Regions from separate parts of the Paenibacillus sp. LRG-1 genome, predicted to be linked through region 1. Evidence: predicted binding sites of a transcription regulator. Region 1 holds the regulator's gene; each other region holds the start of a gene.
The links. The regulator Rex, encoded in region 1, represses fermentation and respiration genes when NADH is low (regulators of the CRP and FNR family bind a similar motif). The targets are predictions, from matches to a motif close to TTGTGAAATATTTCACAA.
Positions count from the first base shown of each region.

Region 2: nirB (nitrite reductase large subunit NirB) is a predicted target of Rex. The motif match lies at 2,824-2,841, and genes of this name have one in related genera.
Region 3: ACUUJN_RS04190 (DoxX family membrane protein) is a predicted target of Rex. The motif match lies at 3,628-3,645, and genes of this name have one in related genera.

Region 1 covers NZ_CM170126.1:3,543,713-3,549,683, reverse strand. The annotation lists gene dinG (ATP-dependent DNA helicase DinG) at 47-2,914, shown strand; gene ACUUJN_RS15685 (redox-sensing transcriptional repressor Rex) at 2,959-3,612, shown strand; gene ACUUJN_RS15680 (amidohydrolase) at 3,599-4,900, shown strand; gene ACUUJN_RS15675 (cell wall elongation regulator TseB-like domain-containing protein) at 4,938-5,462, shown strand.
Region 2 covers NZ_CM170126.1:712,891-718,861, reverse strand. The annotation lists gene nirD (nitrite reductase small subunit NirD) at 1-248, opposite strand, end outside; gene nirB (nitrite reductase large subunit NirB) at 288-2,717, opposite strand; gene ACUUJN_RS03205 (DUF4867 family protein) at 2,977-3,648, opposite strand; gene ACUUJN_RS03200 (beta-glucoside-specific PTS transporter subunit IIABC) at 3,645-5,504, opposite strand; gene ACUUJN_RS03195 (DUF7916 family protein) at 5,646-5,971, opposite strand, start outside.
Region 3 covers NZ_CM170126.1:927,567-933,537, forward strand. The annotation lists gene ACUUJN_RS04175 (alpha/beta hydrolase family protein) at 83-907, shown strand; gene ACUUJN_RS04180 (dioxygenase family protein) at 1,000-1,791, shown strand; gene ACUUJN_RS04185 (hypothetical protein) at 1,865-2,788, opposite strand; gene ACUUJN_RS04190 (DoxX family membrane protein) at 3,004-3,522, opposite strand; gene ACUUJN_RS04195 (DUF3048 domain-containing protein) at 3,772-4,866, shown strand; gene ACUUJN_RS04200 (DUF47 domain-containing protein) at 5,055-5,669, shown strand; gene ACUUJN_RS04205 (inorganic phosphate transporter) at 5,684-5,971, shown strand, end outside.

The sequences.
Region 1 (5,971 bases):
TAGAGTTATTATTTTTGTAAGTGTCATAAGAAAGGATTAAGCCCGAATGAAATTTGCGGTATTGGATTTTGAAACGACAGGCACCCAGTCCGCGGATGACATCATTCAAGTCGGACTTGCAATTATAGATCATGATAACAGCATTTCCCGTGTTTACGGCTCTTATGTGAACCCTGGCAGATCTATTCCACCTTTTATCACTGGATTGACCGGAATTACAGACGATGACGTCAAGGATGCTCCTGCACTTGAAGAAATGATGATGGAGCTCGTGCCTATGCTGGACGATGTTGTGCTGGTCGGTCATAATGTGGCGTTTGATTTTAATTTTTTGCAAAACGCTCTGGATCGGTGCGGATATTTGCCGTTTAGCGGAAGAATCTTGGATACAATGGATTTTCTGAAAATTATGTTTCCATCGCTATCTTCGTATCAGTTGGGTTTTGTGTCTTCTGAGTTCGGGCTGGCGCATGATCGCCCTCACCAAGCAGACAGCGACGCGTTGGCTACGGCTGAGGTGTTTTTAAAGTGTCTGGGTGAGCTTCAAGCATTACCTCTGATAACGATACAGCGGCTTAGTGATTTGTTTGCAGAGGAAGACAGTGACCTTGGATGGTTTCTTGATGGGGTGCGTGAAGAGAAAGAGCTTGATCCTATTCAGGATTTGGAGGGACATCAGTTTTTTCGTCAACTTGCGCTAAAAGTGGAAGATTGGACGGAGCTAGCTGCACCGCGTAGAGAAGATGACCCGAATCCACTTTCAGGTGTTTCCTTTGAGGAGTACATGGATGATGTGCGGGACAATTTGCGTTCATCCTTGAGCCAATATGAGGAGCGCGAGGCGCAGATACAGATGATTGAGGGTGTAAATCAGGCACTGAGTGAAGACAAGCATCTGCTGATCGAAGCAGGTACAGGAACAGGAAAGTCTCTCGGTTATTTGCTCCCATCGCTGTATCACAGTGTAAAAAAAGGACAGCGCGTTATGGTAAGTACACATACGATCAACCTGCAGGAGCAATTACGCGAGCGCGACATTCCGATGCTGACCAAGGTGATTCCGTTTCCATTCCGGGCTGCTATTTTCAAGGGTCGGGGACATTATTTGTGTCTGCGTAAGTTTGAACATAAAATAAACAGAAGAGACTTCGCGACACCAAAGGAAGATTTAATTACAGCGGCTCAAATGATCGTCTGGTTGACGCTAACAGAAACCGGTGATGATGAAGAACTAAACCTGAGCAACCGTGGAGGGGATTTCTGGGAAACGGTGGCGAGTGATTCAGAGTCCTGTCTTGGTCGTTCTTGTCCATGGTTCCGCAAATGCTATTATCATCGTGCACGCCATGAAGCAGGAATAGCGGATGTCGTTATTACGAATCACTCTAAGTTGTTCACAGACGTCAAAGCCAGTCACCAGTTGTTGCCGAGCTATGAACATCTGGTGATTGATGAAGCTCATCACCTGGAGGAAGTAGCTGGTAAGCACCTAGGTATGCATATGAAATATTTCACACTCGTGCATACACTGACGCGACTGTTCAAAGACAGCAAGAATGGACAACTGCCTTCACTTCGTCAACAGTTGGCGAAATCGGGGCACGAGAAGTCGGCGGATTGGGCCTCAACCATCGACCAGCTGTATCCGCTCGTGTTAGAGGTTAAGGAAACTTGGGACCTGCTAAGCGACAAGCTGTTTGGCATGTTGCCAGAGCGAAGCGATGCGACACCGGGTGAAACAGGACAGTTTTCTTCCCGTCTCAAACCTTCGGCCAAGCCTGCAAAGTGGGATCAGGCGGGGGCTTTGGAAAATCAGCTATATGTAACGATGAGCGAAATTTTGCGCAAGGGCGACAAGCTGATGCTGGACGTCAAGGAAGAACATGACGATTATGCGGCAGATAGCCTTATTACAGATATCACGGGTCTGCTCAAGGATTTGGCGGGAATCCGAGAAAATTTGCGCTTTTTTATCCGACTCGATGATGAAACAACCGTATACTGGCTCGAAGCGAGTGGGCAATTCCGTAGTAAATCATTGCAATTTTATGCGGTGCCCGTCGATGTGAGCCGCCAGTTGAAAGAAATGTTTTTTGACAAAAAAAGAAGCATTATTCTGACGTCTGCTACCTTATCGGTAGATAAGTCGTTTCAGTACATGATCGATCAGCTCGGCTTGCAGGAGGCCGCAGATCAAGAGCGGCTGATGACTTCGCAGCTCCCGTCACCCTTTAATTACAGGGATCAGGTGTTGCTGGTCATTCCACGGGATTTCCCAAGCGTGAAGGGCAGTGTAGGAGATGCACACTTTGTAGATATGCTCGTTAGCTCTCTAGGAGCGACTGCTCAGGCGACGCGGGGGAGAATGCTCGTTCTGTTTACTTCCTATCGGATGCTCCGGCAAGTGTATGAGCCGCTCAAAGAGGCCTTAGCATCCAGCGAAATTACTGTGCTGGGACAAGGTGTGGACAGTGGGAGTCGCAGCAAGCTAACCCGCCGTTTTCAGGAAGCCAAAGCTTCTGTATTGCTGGGAACCAGCAGCTTCTGGGAAGGCGTCGATATTCCAGGAAAGGCTCTGACTTGTCTGGCCATTGTTCGCTTGCCGTTTCAACCGCCGAATCACCCGTTGCTGGAGGCAAAAAGCGAGCTGCTTCAGCAGCAGAAGAAGAATCCATTTATGAAGCTGTCTGTACCACAAGCGGTCATTCGCTTCAAACAGGGATTTGGTCGGTTAGTACGTACAGCGAGCGACCACGGGGTCGTTATCGTTTACGATACGCGTGTGATCGAATCCTATTACGGAAAGCACTTTTTGTACTCGTTACCGGGACCAAAAATGGAGCATATGCCATCGGAGCAAATGGTGCCCCGCATCGCCGAATGGCTCCAATCCGCCCCGGAGACAGAGGCATAACGGACGGACACTAAGTATGTTCGTTACAATTAGGGGGAGCAAGTATGAAATCAGATAAAATTTCAGAGGCTGTCGTACGGAGGTTACCCGTATATTTACGTTATCTGAATGCACTTCACAAACGGGAGGTGGCTACGGTCTCTTCTCAAGAGTTGGGACAGAGGCTAGATTTGAACCCGGCCCAAATCCGTAAAGATCTCGCCTATTTTGGAGATTTTGGTCGGAAGGGTATCGGTTATGATGTTTCTTATCTAATTGAGAAAATACGCCATATCCTGAAAATCGACCAGCAAATTAATGTCGTATTGGTCGGTGCGGGTAATCTGGGGCAAGCCCTTTCGAATTATAACGCTTATTTAAAAGACAATATGAAGATTGTCGCAGTATTTGATGCGTTTCCGGATAAGGTAGGGACCAAGATCAATACATTGGTCGTTCAACCGATGGATGAACTGGAAGCGACTGTGAAAGAAAAAAACATTCGAATCGGGATTATTACCGTACCTGATTTTGAAGCACAGCACGTGGCTGACAGGCTTATTGAGAGCGGAATTGGAGCGATCCTGAACTTTGCACCGACTACTCTCAAGGCACCGGCCAACATTCGGATTCATGCCACAGACTTTACAACTGATTTGCTTAGCCTCGCTTATTATTTGGAGGACGGAAAGGAAGAAACACAATATGACAGTGAATAAATGGATGATTAAAAACGGCTCTTTTGCCGTAAATGGATCAGAAGCTGGGGTAGTCCATGGTTTTATGATTGTGGAGGATAGCCGTATTACTTATATTGGCGAGACTTTGCCTGCGGGTGAGGAAGAGACGGAAGCGATCGATGGTAAGGGGCTATTGTTTTTACCTGGTCTGATTAATACTCATGGTCATGCGGCGATGTCTCTGCTGCGTGGGCATGGAGATGACTTGGCACTTCAAGTATGGCTTCAGGAGAAAATGTGGCCTATGGAAGCCAAGTTTACATCTACGGACGTGTACTGGGGTACGTCCTTGTCTGTGCTGGAAATGCTGAAAGGTGGAACAACGACCTTCCTGGATATGTACGATCATATGGATGAGGTGGCTCGTGTAGCTGAAGAGTCAGGTATTCGTGCAAGTCTGATGCGTGGAGCAATTGGACTATGCTCGGAAGAAGAACAGCGAATCAAGCTGGCTGAGGCCGTGACTTTTGCGCGTAACTGGCATGGTAAAGCAGACGGGCGTATTACAACGATGATGTCTCCGCACGCGCCATACACATGTCCACCTGCGTTTATTGAAAAATTCGTACAAGCTGCGCATGATCTGGACTTGCCACTGCATACGCACATGTCTGAGACGATCGCCGAAGTGGAGCAAAACATACGCGACTACGGTTTGCGTCCAGTTGCACATTTGGATAAGCTTGGCTTTTTCTCCCGTCCTTCGCTTGTTGCCCATGGCGTTCATTTGAACGACGAAGAAATAGCTTTACTGGCTGAAAGTGGTGTAGCGGTTTCGCACAATCCTGGTAGCAACTTGAAGCTGGCAAGTGGTGTGGCCAGAGTGCCTGAATTGCTGCGTGCAGGGGTTACTGTTTCTCTCGGAACGGATGGTCCTGCCAGCAATAATAACCTGGATATGTTCGAGGAAATGCGTCTGGCGGCACTTATTCACAAGGGTGTATCCGGTGACCCTACGGCAGTTCCTGCAAGTGAAGCGCTGCGTCTTGCAACAGAATACGGTGCAAAGTCGATTGGTTTAAAAGAAGTAGGAGCGTTGGCAGCGGGCAACAAGGCTGACTTTATCGCGTTGGATCTGAATCAGGCACATTTCTTGCCGCGTACAGATCTTATTTCCCATGCGGTATACTCTGCAAGCGCCAAGGACGTGGCTCATGTGTGGGTAGACGGTCGCCAGGTTGTGAAAAACGGCGAATGCCTGACTATGGACGAGGAACGTATCAAACATGAGGCACAAGCCGCCTTTGAAGGGCTGCTGTCGCGCTAATTTAGGTGTCACATCCCCTTAGAGAGGAAGCACGGGTTTGAAAAATAAGAAAAAGTGGATAGCGGTCGCCATTTTGGCCGTGATACTGATCCTGATCAGCATTTTCTGGTATTATTCCTATGTTACTCAAGACCAGGTGGCTGAGGAAAATGCTGCTATCATTAAGGCCAAGCAATCAGGTGGTCTGGTTAGCACGACTCAAACATGGAAGTCTGTGTGGGATCAGGTATACTGGGTGGTTCAAGGGAAAAATGCACAGAATGAAAATATAATGGTGTGGGTTCCTTTTCAAAAAGTGGAAGGACAACCTAACGTACCTGCCGCAGATAATAGCGGTGTTCACACCGAGTTGCTGAAGAACGGAGTCGATGAGCAAAAAATGACGGCAATAATTCAGCAGCAGCTTCCAGGTGCAAAAATTGTAAGGCTTCAGCCGAGTGTGTTCAATGGCGAATATGTGTGGCAGTTGTTTTACGATGATGGAAGTCATCATTACTACACCTTTTATCGTTTCTCAGATGGGGTAGCGACGGGTGTGAAATATACTTTGCCCAATAACTGAGCTGGTGTGAGGATTGGCAAATGTGGAATGAATGACTAGTAAATGATTAAAAGCTCAAGAAAAAGACGTAAATACGACAAAATTCGTATTTACGTCTTTTGGTTTTGCTATGCCGTAAAGCTGGCTGAAAGCCAGTGAAGCATCTTTACCTATCCATCTTCTCTCCTAGGTCAAATTCATCTTTGTGGCGGGCAATAGCGGAGTGGAGGATTTGAATCTGGAGAAGCGGAGCGTTCGCCTTTGCCGCCGGATTTTCCCCATAAGAATCTAATCGAAAAAATCCGGTGGCAACAGCGATCGTAAGATCAAATCCTACACGCAGCGTCTCGCCTCCACCATAACCAAAGATTTTGCCTCATCACAACTCCTCCACACATTGCCTTCGATATTAGATATACGTTATGATATACTATATTTTATAAGTGATAGACAAAAATGATAGAAAAAAGAATTGCTGATCACTATAAGATCATGCAATTTGGTTGTTTGTTGACATTCGTCCCGTTTCT
Region 2 (5,971 bases), 2.8 Mb from region 1:
TGAACGATGCCCGTCTGCAGATCAATTTTCCAGTCATATAAAGGATCATAGATATAATGACCAGATACTATAGCCTCTGTAAGAGGACCTCCTTTGGGATGAGGACTGCTATTTTCAACGGCATAAAGCTCATTCTCCGAAGTGCGGAAAACAGCAATTTCAGTACCTTTGATATGGATGGTACGCCCTATTCTGATCGGAAAATCCTTACTATGACCGACGACAAGCCATTCGGCATTTTTGATCATTTGCTTGATCGCTCCCTTCCTCAGGCATTTTAGATACAATTACACAATAGACGGGGTGACAACCTCGAATAAATTTTTGCGTGAATCCTCATCATTGATGATCTTTTTCCAAGGGTCTTCGACCTGTTGTAATGCAAATTCGATGCGTTCTACTAAAGCTTGTCGATGATCTGTATCATGAACGACAGCCTTCTGAATCTCCTCCAGACCGATCCGTTCCACCCACTCCGAAGTACGTTCCAGGTATTGTCCTGTTTCCCGGTAGAGTTGCATTACGCTTCCTACAATATCAATCAACTCGGCGTCGGTTTTTACTTTACAGAGTGAATCAGCCAACCGCGCTTTAATACCGCCATTACCACCGATAAAGATCTCCCAGCCCCCATCATTACCTACGATTCCGATATCTTTGGTACATGATTCCGCACAGTTGCGTGGACATCCATTAACCGCTAATTTGAATTTTGCCGGGAAATCCAGTCGTTCGAATTTCCGTTCCAACACTTCTCCCATTCCCATCGAGTCCTGTGTGCCAAACCGGCAAAATTGTGATCCAACACAGGTTTTAACTGTACGAAGTGACTTCGCGTAGGCATATCCCGACGGCATATCGAGTTCTTCCCATACTTTAGGCAGATCCTCTTTACGGACACCGATCAAATCCAGCCGCTGTCCTCCTGTTACTTTAACGACCTTAACGTTGTATTTAAGAGAAACATCTGCTATCTTCTTCAAATCTTCTGGGGTCGTTACACCACCGTACATTCTAGGAACAACTGTAAACGTTCCATCCTTTTGAATGTTCGCGTGCAATCGCTCATTTACAAAACGGGAATCTCCCTCATTTTCATAGGTATCCGGGTTAATCATTCCCAGATAGTAATTCAGCGCTGGCCGACATTTGGAGCATCCTTCATCATTATGCCAACCCAGTACATTCATAACTTCACGCGTTGTTGTCAGCCCTTTGGTTTTGATCGCTTCCACAATCTCGTCCCGACTCAAAGTTGTGCAGCCACATATTCCTTGCTTGGCTGACGTCTTGAAGCTGTCTCCAAGAACGTACTGCAGAATTTGCTCTACAACCGGCTTACACCCTCCACAGGAACGCGTTGCTCCGGTACATGCCTTAATTTCATCGACTGTGGTCAGTCCATTATCATTAATCGCATCCACAATCGTCTTTTTGGTTACACCGTTACAGCCACAGACAATTTCATCATCAGCCATCGTTTCAGCGGATAATGATTTCGCCCCGTCCTTGCTGCATCCAGTACCCATGATCTGTCCATATATCTCATCTGTCATCAACGTTTGCTGACGCACATATTTTTGAAGGCTAGCAGATTCGCTCACATCGCCAAACAGTACAGTTCCAACAATCTTATTTTCACGAAGCAGCACTTTTTTGTATGTGCGCTTCCACTCATCCTTTGCCACAATCACCGTATGTTCAGGCTGGGTTATGAATTCGCCAGCTGAGAAAACATCCACTCCTGAAATTTTGAGCTTGGTGGAAACCACCGATCCCATATAACCTTCAGTATCCGCACCTGCCAAATGTTTGGCAATTACACTCCCCTGTTCAAACAGCGGAGCTACCAAGCCGTAACAGGTTCCGCGGTGTTCAACACATTCCCCTACAGCATATACATCCGGCACGGAGGTTCTCATCAAATCATCGACTACAATACCACGGTTCGTTTCCATACCACTTTGCACAGCCACCTGAATATTAGGTTTGATCCCGACGGCCATAACGACCAAATCCGCTTCCAGCTCGCTTCCGTCTGAAAACCGCAGTCCTTGTACCCGATCTTGACCGTACACCTCCGCAGTTTGCATTTGCATAGCAAACTTGATTCCCTGGCGTTCTAGTTCTGTTTTCAGCATCGCAGAGGCTTCCCGGTCCAGCTGGCGTTCCATCAAATCCTCCATTAAATGAACGACCGTAACATCCATACCCAGGTTGACCAAGCCTTTAGCTGCTTCCAGCCCCAATAGGCCTCCACCAATGACAGCTGCCTTTTTAAAGGTCTTTGCTGCCTCAAGCATTGCCGAGCAATCGGCGATATCTCGGAAACCGATGACACCCGGTAATTCTTTACCCGGAATAGGCAGAATAAATGATTGTGAACCAGTAGCTACCAAAGCTACATCATAATCAATTTCCAGTCCGTCTTCGGTGCGAATCTTCTTGTTCTCACCGTCAATGCTTTTCACCATTTTTCCTGTATATAAAGTAATCCCTTGATCCGCGTACCATTGCAAATCGTTCAGTATGATATCATCAATCGTTTTACTACCTTCCAACACATAAGAGAGCATGATCCTGTTATAGTTCGGATGCGGCTCATTTCCCAGGACCGTAATTTCATACTTATCCGTTAATTTCAAAATTTGTTCGACCGTATTGATACCAGCCATCCCGTTCCCTATAACCACAAGTTTTTGTTTACTGTTTATCATATACCGGTTCCTCCATTCATTCGACGATGCTTCCTATCCGACGACATCTCCTACGTTCCTATGAATATTGCTTATGCTTCTATTTTAATGCAGCAGATAGAGCTATATGTGATTAGAATCACAATGTAGTTCAAATTAAAAATATTTAGGGATTTCCCTATTCTGCTTCAAGGGATAAAGGTAAGCAGCTGAAATTGAGTTAAAAAAAAGGACCAGCTAGCTGGTCCCTTAGTTTAATTTATGAATGATGGACTTTGACTCAAATGGGAGAAATATTCAGCAACTTCCCGTGCAGCCCGGGATGGACGCCAGCCGCGATTTTTTCCATCTGTGTACTATGAACCATAAGAAATTTATTTTTCTTAGTCAGCAGTAGGTTCCCCCGGCTACCTTCTCCCGCTTCAAGTGGCATATTCGTTCCTGCCGGAAGGATCACAATCGTCAAATATCCTTCACTGTCAACTTTACAGGGAGCATAATGAAGTGTCGTTGAATATATCTCGACAACCGTGTTTTTAGGCTGAAAAAACACCTGAACATTTGCACTGTCATAGGAATTGTCCTCAATGTCCTGTACTCTGCCGACAAGATGAATACAGTCTGTAGCGGCAATCACCACCTCGCTGCCCTGATGATATTCCAGCCCGGTCAGACCCGTATTCTGACCTGCGCAAAAACCAGCCTGAATTGGAAGTTGGCCGTACACCTCATCTTGAATCCGGTGAATTACACCGAAGTCTTCGAGTTCTGCGACCGAAGGTACATAATGGTTTCCCTGATCGGGTACGCTGGTCGTTTCTTTTGCATACTTGATAAGCTCTGTGGTATTAAAATGAGGCAGCAGCCTTCCATACGGGCGGAATGCTTCGCTCATTACCTCATAAATAACCAAAGGTGCATTGATTTGATTTAGTCTTTCCGTAGTCTTCATAGCTTGACCTCCAGCAATGAATCTCCTGTGTACACTCGGTTATTTCCCAGCACCTTAACGTCAGAGTATTCGGCTGTATTCGTCACAATAATCGGTGTAGTCATGTCATAGCCCAGAGCTTTAATTGCTCCAATATCAAACTCGACCAGCAGTTGACCTTTGGTAACCCGATCCCCTTCTGAGATATGCGTTTTAAAATGCTGTCCTTTCAACTTGACGGTGTCCATACCGATGTGAACCAAGATCTCCGTTCCTCCATCCGATACAATACCAATCGCATGGCCTGTACGGAAGGCATTAGCTATAGTTCCGTTGAATGGAGAGAGCAGTTTGCCATCCTCAGGCACAATAGCAACGCCTTTACCCATGGCTCCAGTAGAGAACACTTCATCAGATATCTCGGATAACGGTTTGACAGTACCCGTCAGCGGGCTGGAAATATTCTCGTTCGTTAGCGCAGGAGCTGGGGTTGCAGCTTCTTTCTTCTCTTCATGGACTGCAATCATTTCTGTTTCCATGGAATCATTAAATCCAAAGAAATACGTGGTAATGGCTGTGAATATATAAGCTACGATAATGGCAATTACGAATCCGGCAAATCCTGTGCCGAAGAATATCGGCAGGGATGCCAAGCCCGGTATACCTGGAGCAATTGCCACGGAACCCGCCGCACCTGTGATTGCCCCGGCGATAGCGCCCCCGATAATAGCCCATACGAACGGTTTTTTGTAGCGGATACTAATCCCGTAGATGATCGGTTCCGTGATGCCAAACAAACCTGTTATCGCTGCAGGCCCGGCAATCGCTCTCACTTTTGGATTTCTGGTTTTAAGGAATACACCCAGTGCCGCACCTGCTTGTGCAAAGTTAGAAGGCGCAAATAATGGTTTCAAAGTATCATGACCGTATACCGCAATGTTATTGTACATGATAGGAATAAACGCCCAGTGGAGCCCCATAACAACTAACATCTGCCACCCGGCACCTACAATGACTCCCGCTACAATCGGACTCAAATTGTATAAGAAAGTGTAACCCTTAGCCAGCCCCAAGCTCGCATATATTCCAATTGGTCCAACCGCAATCAGAGTCAAGGGAACAATGACCATCAGACAGATAAGTGGCGTTATAAAATTTTTCACGCTATCATGAATTACTCTATTCAGGAATTTCTCCAGAATGGATAGCAACCAAACCGCGATAATCACTGGAATAACCGAAGAAGTATAACTCATAAGAACAACAGGAATATTGAAGAACGAAATATCCGTTTTATCGTTATACAAAGTAATAATATTCGGATACACCAGAGCCCCTGCTACCGCAAGCGCAACAAAGGTATTGGCTCCAAATTTCTTCGAAGAGGTCACAGCAATCGCGATCGGCAGGAAATAAAAGATACTGTCTGCGGCAGCGAACCAGATCGAATAGACACCACCTGTTTTGGTGAGCCATCCTAACGAGACGAGCATTAATAAAAGCCCTTTCAAAATCCCCGAAGCTGCCAGTGCCCCCAAAAATGGTGTAAAAATACCGGAAATAATGTCCACCGTTTTGTTGAACCAGTTGCCTTCAGGAGCAGCGGATGCATTCGATTTGTCGTCATCTCCAAGGCTACTGATCTTTAAAATGTCTTTATATACGTCCCCTACCGTATTTCCAATGACCACTTGATATTGTCCACCGTTTTCAACAACTGTAATAACCCCGGGAATATTTTGTGTTTGGTTCTTGTCGGCCTGATCCCTGCTATTTAATTTAAATCTTAACCGAGTGGCACAATGCACCAAGCTAGAGACATTTCCTTCTCCGCCAACGGACGCTAAAATGTCTTTTGCCAGTTTTTCATTGGACATACTGCTCGCTCCTTTAATCCTCATTTGGCATTTTTCTATAAAAGTAAACGTTTACATGGATGGTGGTAATTCAAAGACTCTACGCGCACTCCAAGGAGTACGAAAAGAATATAGAGTCTCTGAATTACACGGGGTCAATCGTTACCGGCTTCTTCCTACCATTCTCTTGATTGTATGTCTGCGTCCTTTAATGGACAGCGCAAGCTGGTATACGTTCTCAGGAAGAGGTGTTCCTGCATAACCACCATCTCCAATGGCATGAATATCCGCGCCCGTCTGTTTCATCATGAGTGCGATCCAGGCAATCGTTTGAACATCTGCCCCTTCAACTGAGCTGTTCAGGAAAGAAAGAGCAAGCGTTCCGGGTTTATATGAATGGACAAATTCTACACATTGTCTGACGTGCTCCACTGTAATACCATGTCTGGAGCCAGGTGCAGGCAACGTAATAACGTCAGCACCAGAAT
Region 3 (5,971 bases), 2.6 Mb from region 1:
ATATCCTGGATGGATATTCCACGTTACTATATGAGCTTGAATTCATAAATGTGTAGTGAAGCTTGAAACAGGGGGAATCAGGATGGAACGGCAAATTGGAATTCGCTTTGAACATGAAGAGCTGGCCGCAACAATTCATTATCCAAACCGTACAAATGAGGGAGAGCGTCAGAGACGAGTTCCCCTCGTTGTTATATGTCACGGTTTTGTGGGCGATCGTATCGGAGTAGATCGATTATTCGTCAAGACTGCGCGTGAACTGGCCGAAGGGGGATACTTTGTCCTGCGCTTTGATTTTGCCGGTTGTGGGGAAAGCACAGGTGAATACGGCAAGCAGGGGCTCGAATCCATGATTAATCAGACACGTACCGTGTTGGATTACGCCGTCAATTGTGCGGACATTGACCCAACCAAGGTGACGCTGATCGGTCACAGTCTGGGGGGCGCGGTTGCCCTTCTCACAGCCGTACGGGATAAGAGAGTACAAAATCTGGTTCTTTGGTCAGCAGTGGGCTATCCATTCAACGACATCGTCAAAATTACGGAGCGAAGCGTGTACGATGAGTCTGTTAAAACCGGTCATGCCGACTATTTGGGCTATAAGTTTACGCCTGCTTATTTTGAGTCGTTAGCTCAATTTCAGCCGTTCCAGGAGGCCGTTAAATTTAACGGAGATGTGCTCGTTGTTCATGGCACCTCGGATGATATTATTCCTGTGGATTATGCATTTCTGTTTCAAAAGATATTCTGGATGCGTCCAGAGGGACGCTGTGATAAAGAGATTATTTTCCAGGGGGATCACACTTTCTCGTCAGGTAAAGAGCGGCAACGGCTCATTGATCGGACACTTGAATGGCTGGATGAACAGGAAAATATTCAACGGGATTGGCAGCACTGGATGATCTGATTTCAGTGTGTAACGGATTGTATTGGAAATTGCGCCTCCGCCGGAGTAAAATGGAAGAGCAACACTATACTGGCGTGTGGAGGTTGGCAGCGATGACATTACCCTCAATTTTTGTTGCGCATGGTTCACCGACACTGGCTGTAGAAAATAACGCATATACCAGCTTTCTTGCAAAGCTGGGCGCGAGCCTGCCCCGACCCAAAGGAATTGTCATTTTTTCAGCGCATTGGGATAGCCCCGATCAATGTATTGGCGCGGATGATCAGCATGCAGCGTTGCACGATTTCTATGGCTTTCCCGAAGAAATGTACTCAATCGATTACCCTGCACCAGGCGATCCGAAGCTGTATGAGGAGATAGAGCATCTGTTCAGTCAGCATAACCTGTTCCACCAGCCGGTTCGGAACCGAGGACTGGATCATGGAGCATGGGTGGTTTTGCGGCATATATATCCTGATGCGGACATACCGGTCGTACCCTTATCCATTGATTCTCGGCGCGCTCCCCAGGAGCAATACGAGATTGGACGGATGCTGGCGCCTTTGCGAGAACAAGGGATTTTGATTATCGGTAGCGGCGGATTGGTCCACAACTTGCGGACACTCAAGCAGACGAGTGAGCCAGCCGATTGGGCCGTTCAATATGATGACTGGATTGCACAGCAGCTTCAAGACTGGAATTTGCGCCACCTATTCCAATATGACAAAAAGGCTCCATATGCCAAACAGGCGGTACCTTCTTATGGAATAGAGCATTTTTCACCTTTGTTTTATGCGATGGGGGCTGCGGATCATGAGCGCTCTGCGCATAAGCTTTTTCAATCGTATGTCCTTGGCTCGTTGAGTCTCAATTGTTGGGCTTTTGGTCAAGAAAGTGATACGTAAATGTAAAAAAAGAACTTCCGAATCCACATGGTGTGTGGGAATGGAAGTTCTTTTGTGTATTTTGCGTCTTTGATTAATTAGAAGGCACGTTCTTTTTTAGCCAAGTGGATACCTGCGTAGTACGCTGATCTCCATTTTGATCCAACAGTGTCATAAATGCTTTCAGCTTTTGAATGTAGGTACTCTTCGAATCCATATTACGTTGAACGACGAATTGATACCCTTTTTTGGCATTCGGATGAATCTTCCCGGTATCATAATCGAATAATGGCGTATTGTTCGTGCCATAGAAAGTATAGAAGAAGTACAGATCGTGCAATTTTTTTATAGCTTGTGTACGGTTGGAATGAGGATATTGGTTTAAAAATGCCTCCTGTGCCAGCACTCGTCCGGCTAACTGTTGATAGCCGATACGGAGCGCGGCATCCTTGGTAGCCGCCTGTCCGGATTCCATCGCCATGATGTCAATATAGCTGCGGATATCTGTCGTGGTGTGCTTCCCGAAGACTTTATATTTTTCATAGTTGATGACTGGGTAGTACATGCCTTCTGCAGTTTCAAGTTTGTAGCCGGCATCTCTTGTTTGAGTTAGCAACTTTTTCAGGTTCACATCGCTTGAACGGATGATTACATTTGTGAACGAATCACCGGGTTTATAGATTTGATTTATTTTGGTTTGAACAGAGGCCGGGTATAAGGTCTTTGCATAGGAATCCAATTGCTGGTTCTGTGCATTTTCCAGATGAAGCACCATGATGGTAGCTTGAGAGGCTGGAATGGTTTGAATATGCTTTTGCAAATAAGTGAATGCCTGAGGTAGCTTGCCGGGTTGGCGTAGTAGCTGCTCGAAGGTCTTGGAGATATGTTGTACACTTTCTGCCTGAGATGTCATAGTAGACGTCGCCGCTTTGGCTGATGTCGTATATCCCAATCCCATAGTTTGCACTGTGAAAGTTACGGCTGCGAGCATGAGATAGGCTTTGGTAATTTTTTTCATGATATAACCCTCCATTACGTTCTTTGATGTAACTGTAGTGTATAGGGTAAATGTATCGTGAGCATTCCATGTTGTATCCAACTTGTAAACGTTTGGAGGGGATGATGAATCCGATAAAAGAGTCCGAGTTAGAAGGAGCTGAAAGACCTCTTGTGAGCATAACAGCACAAAAAAAATAACCATTACCCCGGAGGATAACGGTTATTTTGGGATATTTAAGCTATTTTTCGGCTAGGGTCCGCTGGAAAGGTATCTTTATTTTTACGAAACAGTCCACGCAGGAAGGGCAGTACCCAACGGTCAAAGCCAATTCTTCCGGCATTTGCACCAGCAACTACAAGGAAGATTTCAAACAGCAGGTAGATTGCATTGGTGCTTACTGTACCCGAGAACAGGAACGAGAAGTTCATAACCATAGCCATCAAAGCAGCCAGTGTAGTCAATGTACCGAGAAGCAGGCCAACCCCTACCAAGAACTCACCCAATGGGATCAGGACGTTGAACAAACCTACATTCGGCAGGGCAAAGGCTTCGAGGAACGATCCCCACCAGCCTTGTACAGCGGGATGGTCTCCACCTGTTTTAGCAATGGCCCCCGAGATAAATCCGCCTGCATCGAATCCACCTGTCAGCTTTTCAAGTCCGTGGGTCATCCATTCATACCCTAGATAAACCCGTACTACAGTCAGCAACCACATTGCGACTTTGTTCTCACGTAACCAGCTGTTAAACATTCAAACCACTCCTCTTTCTTAATCTATAATGTTGGTTGTATTTCATTTTGTTGGGGATGATCATCTTTGCTACACCTTTATTGTAGTAGGTTCAGTTACAGTTATTTGTGATAAAAATCACAAAGTCTAAATATTTTTTAAATTTTAATGTCTTCAGATAAGTATTCTATAGATTGGTCATGCTTCAATCAAGACAAAAACAGGAAATAAAGCTTATAATGAGAAAAATAACTAAGTGGAGGGATGAACTTGTCCGGGCCCATTTCCCAACGAAATCATTGGTTGCGTGTGATGGCCTCAGCTCTGTTATGCATGACGCTGATGTCTTGTTCTGCTATGTCCAATACGGGTGAATCTGAATCCGTTCCCCAACTGACCAAGCAAGAAACAGAGAAGGAGGCACTTGAACCGCCGAAGGAGCAGTCTATTCCGGCATTTACAGCTCCGCTCACCGGTCTTCCGGTGGAGCAGCCAGTTTTGGAGCGACCGCTCGCTGTCATGATCAACAATGCTCCGGCTGCACGTCCACAGGCAGGACTTAGCCAGGCAGACATGGTATATGAAGTTCTTGCAGAAGGTGGGATTACCCGTCTGGTCGCTTTTTTCCAAAGTCATGGCGGAGATGTAAAGATCGGACCGGTCCGTAGCATTCGACCGTATTTGATTGAGCTGGGCGAAACCTATGGTGCGTTGCCGATACACGCAGGGGGAAGCACAGATGCCTATGCGATTTTACAGCAGCAGCGGAAGGAACATCTGGATGAGATTTCAAATGGAGGGGCTTACTTCTGGCGAAGCAAAGATCGTCGTCCTCCACATAATTTATACACAGACGTGAACAGACTGCGCAAAGGAAGCGATAGTAAAGGGTATGCCAAGCAGACGGACGTTCCAGTATATTCTTACCTCAAATCCGGTGAAACCCCAGTTATGGTGGACGAGACTGCATCATCTTTACAAATCCGATTTTTGCTTAAAAGCTATCGGGTATCTTATACCTATGATCCAGCGGATCAACAATATAAGCGTTTTGTGAACGAAAAGTCACATGTGGATCAAAATAATAACCAACAGCTCTCAGCAGCCAATGTCATTGTGATGAGCGCTAGACATCGAACGTTGGATGATGTAGGCAGATTAAGTGTTGAGTTGGACGGTAGCGGAGAGGCCATGGTGTTTCAACAAGGACGGTTAATACAGGCTGAGTGGCAACATACACCAGGCGATGCGATTCGTTTTATGAAAAATGGGGTTGAAATCCCGTTAACACCAGGTACATCCTATATACATGTGGTACCTGCAGATACTTCACTAAAGGAACATGTAACCATAGAAGCAAATTAGAAAACGAAATACACCTTTTTAGGGAAAAAATGTCGGATAATGACCTTCCATGTCGGGCAATGTATACGTATATCATGAAATTTGCTTTTACAAACATTACAAAAACATTGATGAGTGTGATAAGATAGCAAAGGTTGTCTATTGCAGTCGAAACAGGTTGCGGATATTTTCGTAAAGGGGTAATCGTTATGAGATTGAAGAAAAAGGATATATTCTTCGAGACGTTGGAAAATATGGCAGATACGATCGTGCAAGCAGCCGATTATTTTGCCCAACATACTTCAAATCTTCAGGATGTAACTTTGTTTACAAATGAAATGAAGAAGTATGAAAATAAGTGTGATGATTACACACACACGATTATTACTGAACTGAACAAGACCTTCATTACGCCGTTGGAACGCGACGACATCATGGAACTGACAACAACCATGGATGATGTGTTGGACGGTCTTGAAGCGACGGCTTCTCGTTTTTATATGTACAATATTACGGAGCCGGACGAGTATATTGTGCAGTTCGCTGATATTTTGCGTCAATCAGCTTACGAAATTCAGAAAGCTGTGCATTTGCTTTCACAGAAAAAATTGCTGGCCATTCGTGAATACACTATTCGCCTGAATGATTTGGAAAATCAGGGGGATGAATTGTTGCGTATTTGCATTAAAAACCTGTTTGCAACTGTAACTGACCCTATTGAACTGATTAAACGCAAAGAATTGTACGAACGCCTTGAAACGACAACGGATTCATGCGAGGATGTTGCAAATATGCTGGAATCCATCATTATGCGTAACTCGTAAGGGAGTCCTTTTACATGGATACAAGTTTATTGGTATTGGGTATTGTTATTTTTCTTGCTCTGGCATTTGATTTTATTAATGGTTTTCATGATACGGCGAACGCGATTGCAACTTCGGTATCGACCCGTGCATTGACCCCGCGACGTGCGATTATTATGGCTGCGGTCATGAACTTTCTCGGGGCAATATTGTTTACAGGGGTTGCGAAGACCATTGGTGGAAGTGTCGCTGATCCAACCAAGCTTACGAATGGAATTGATATCGTCATTGCGACGCTGATCGCTGCGATTATCTGGAACCTC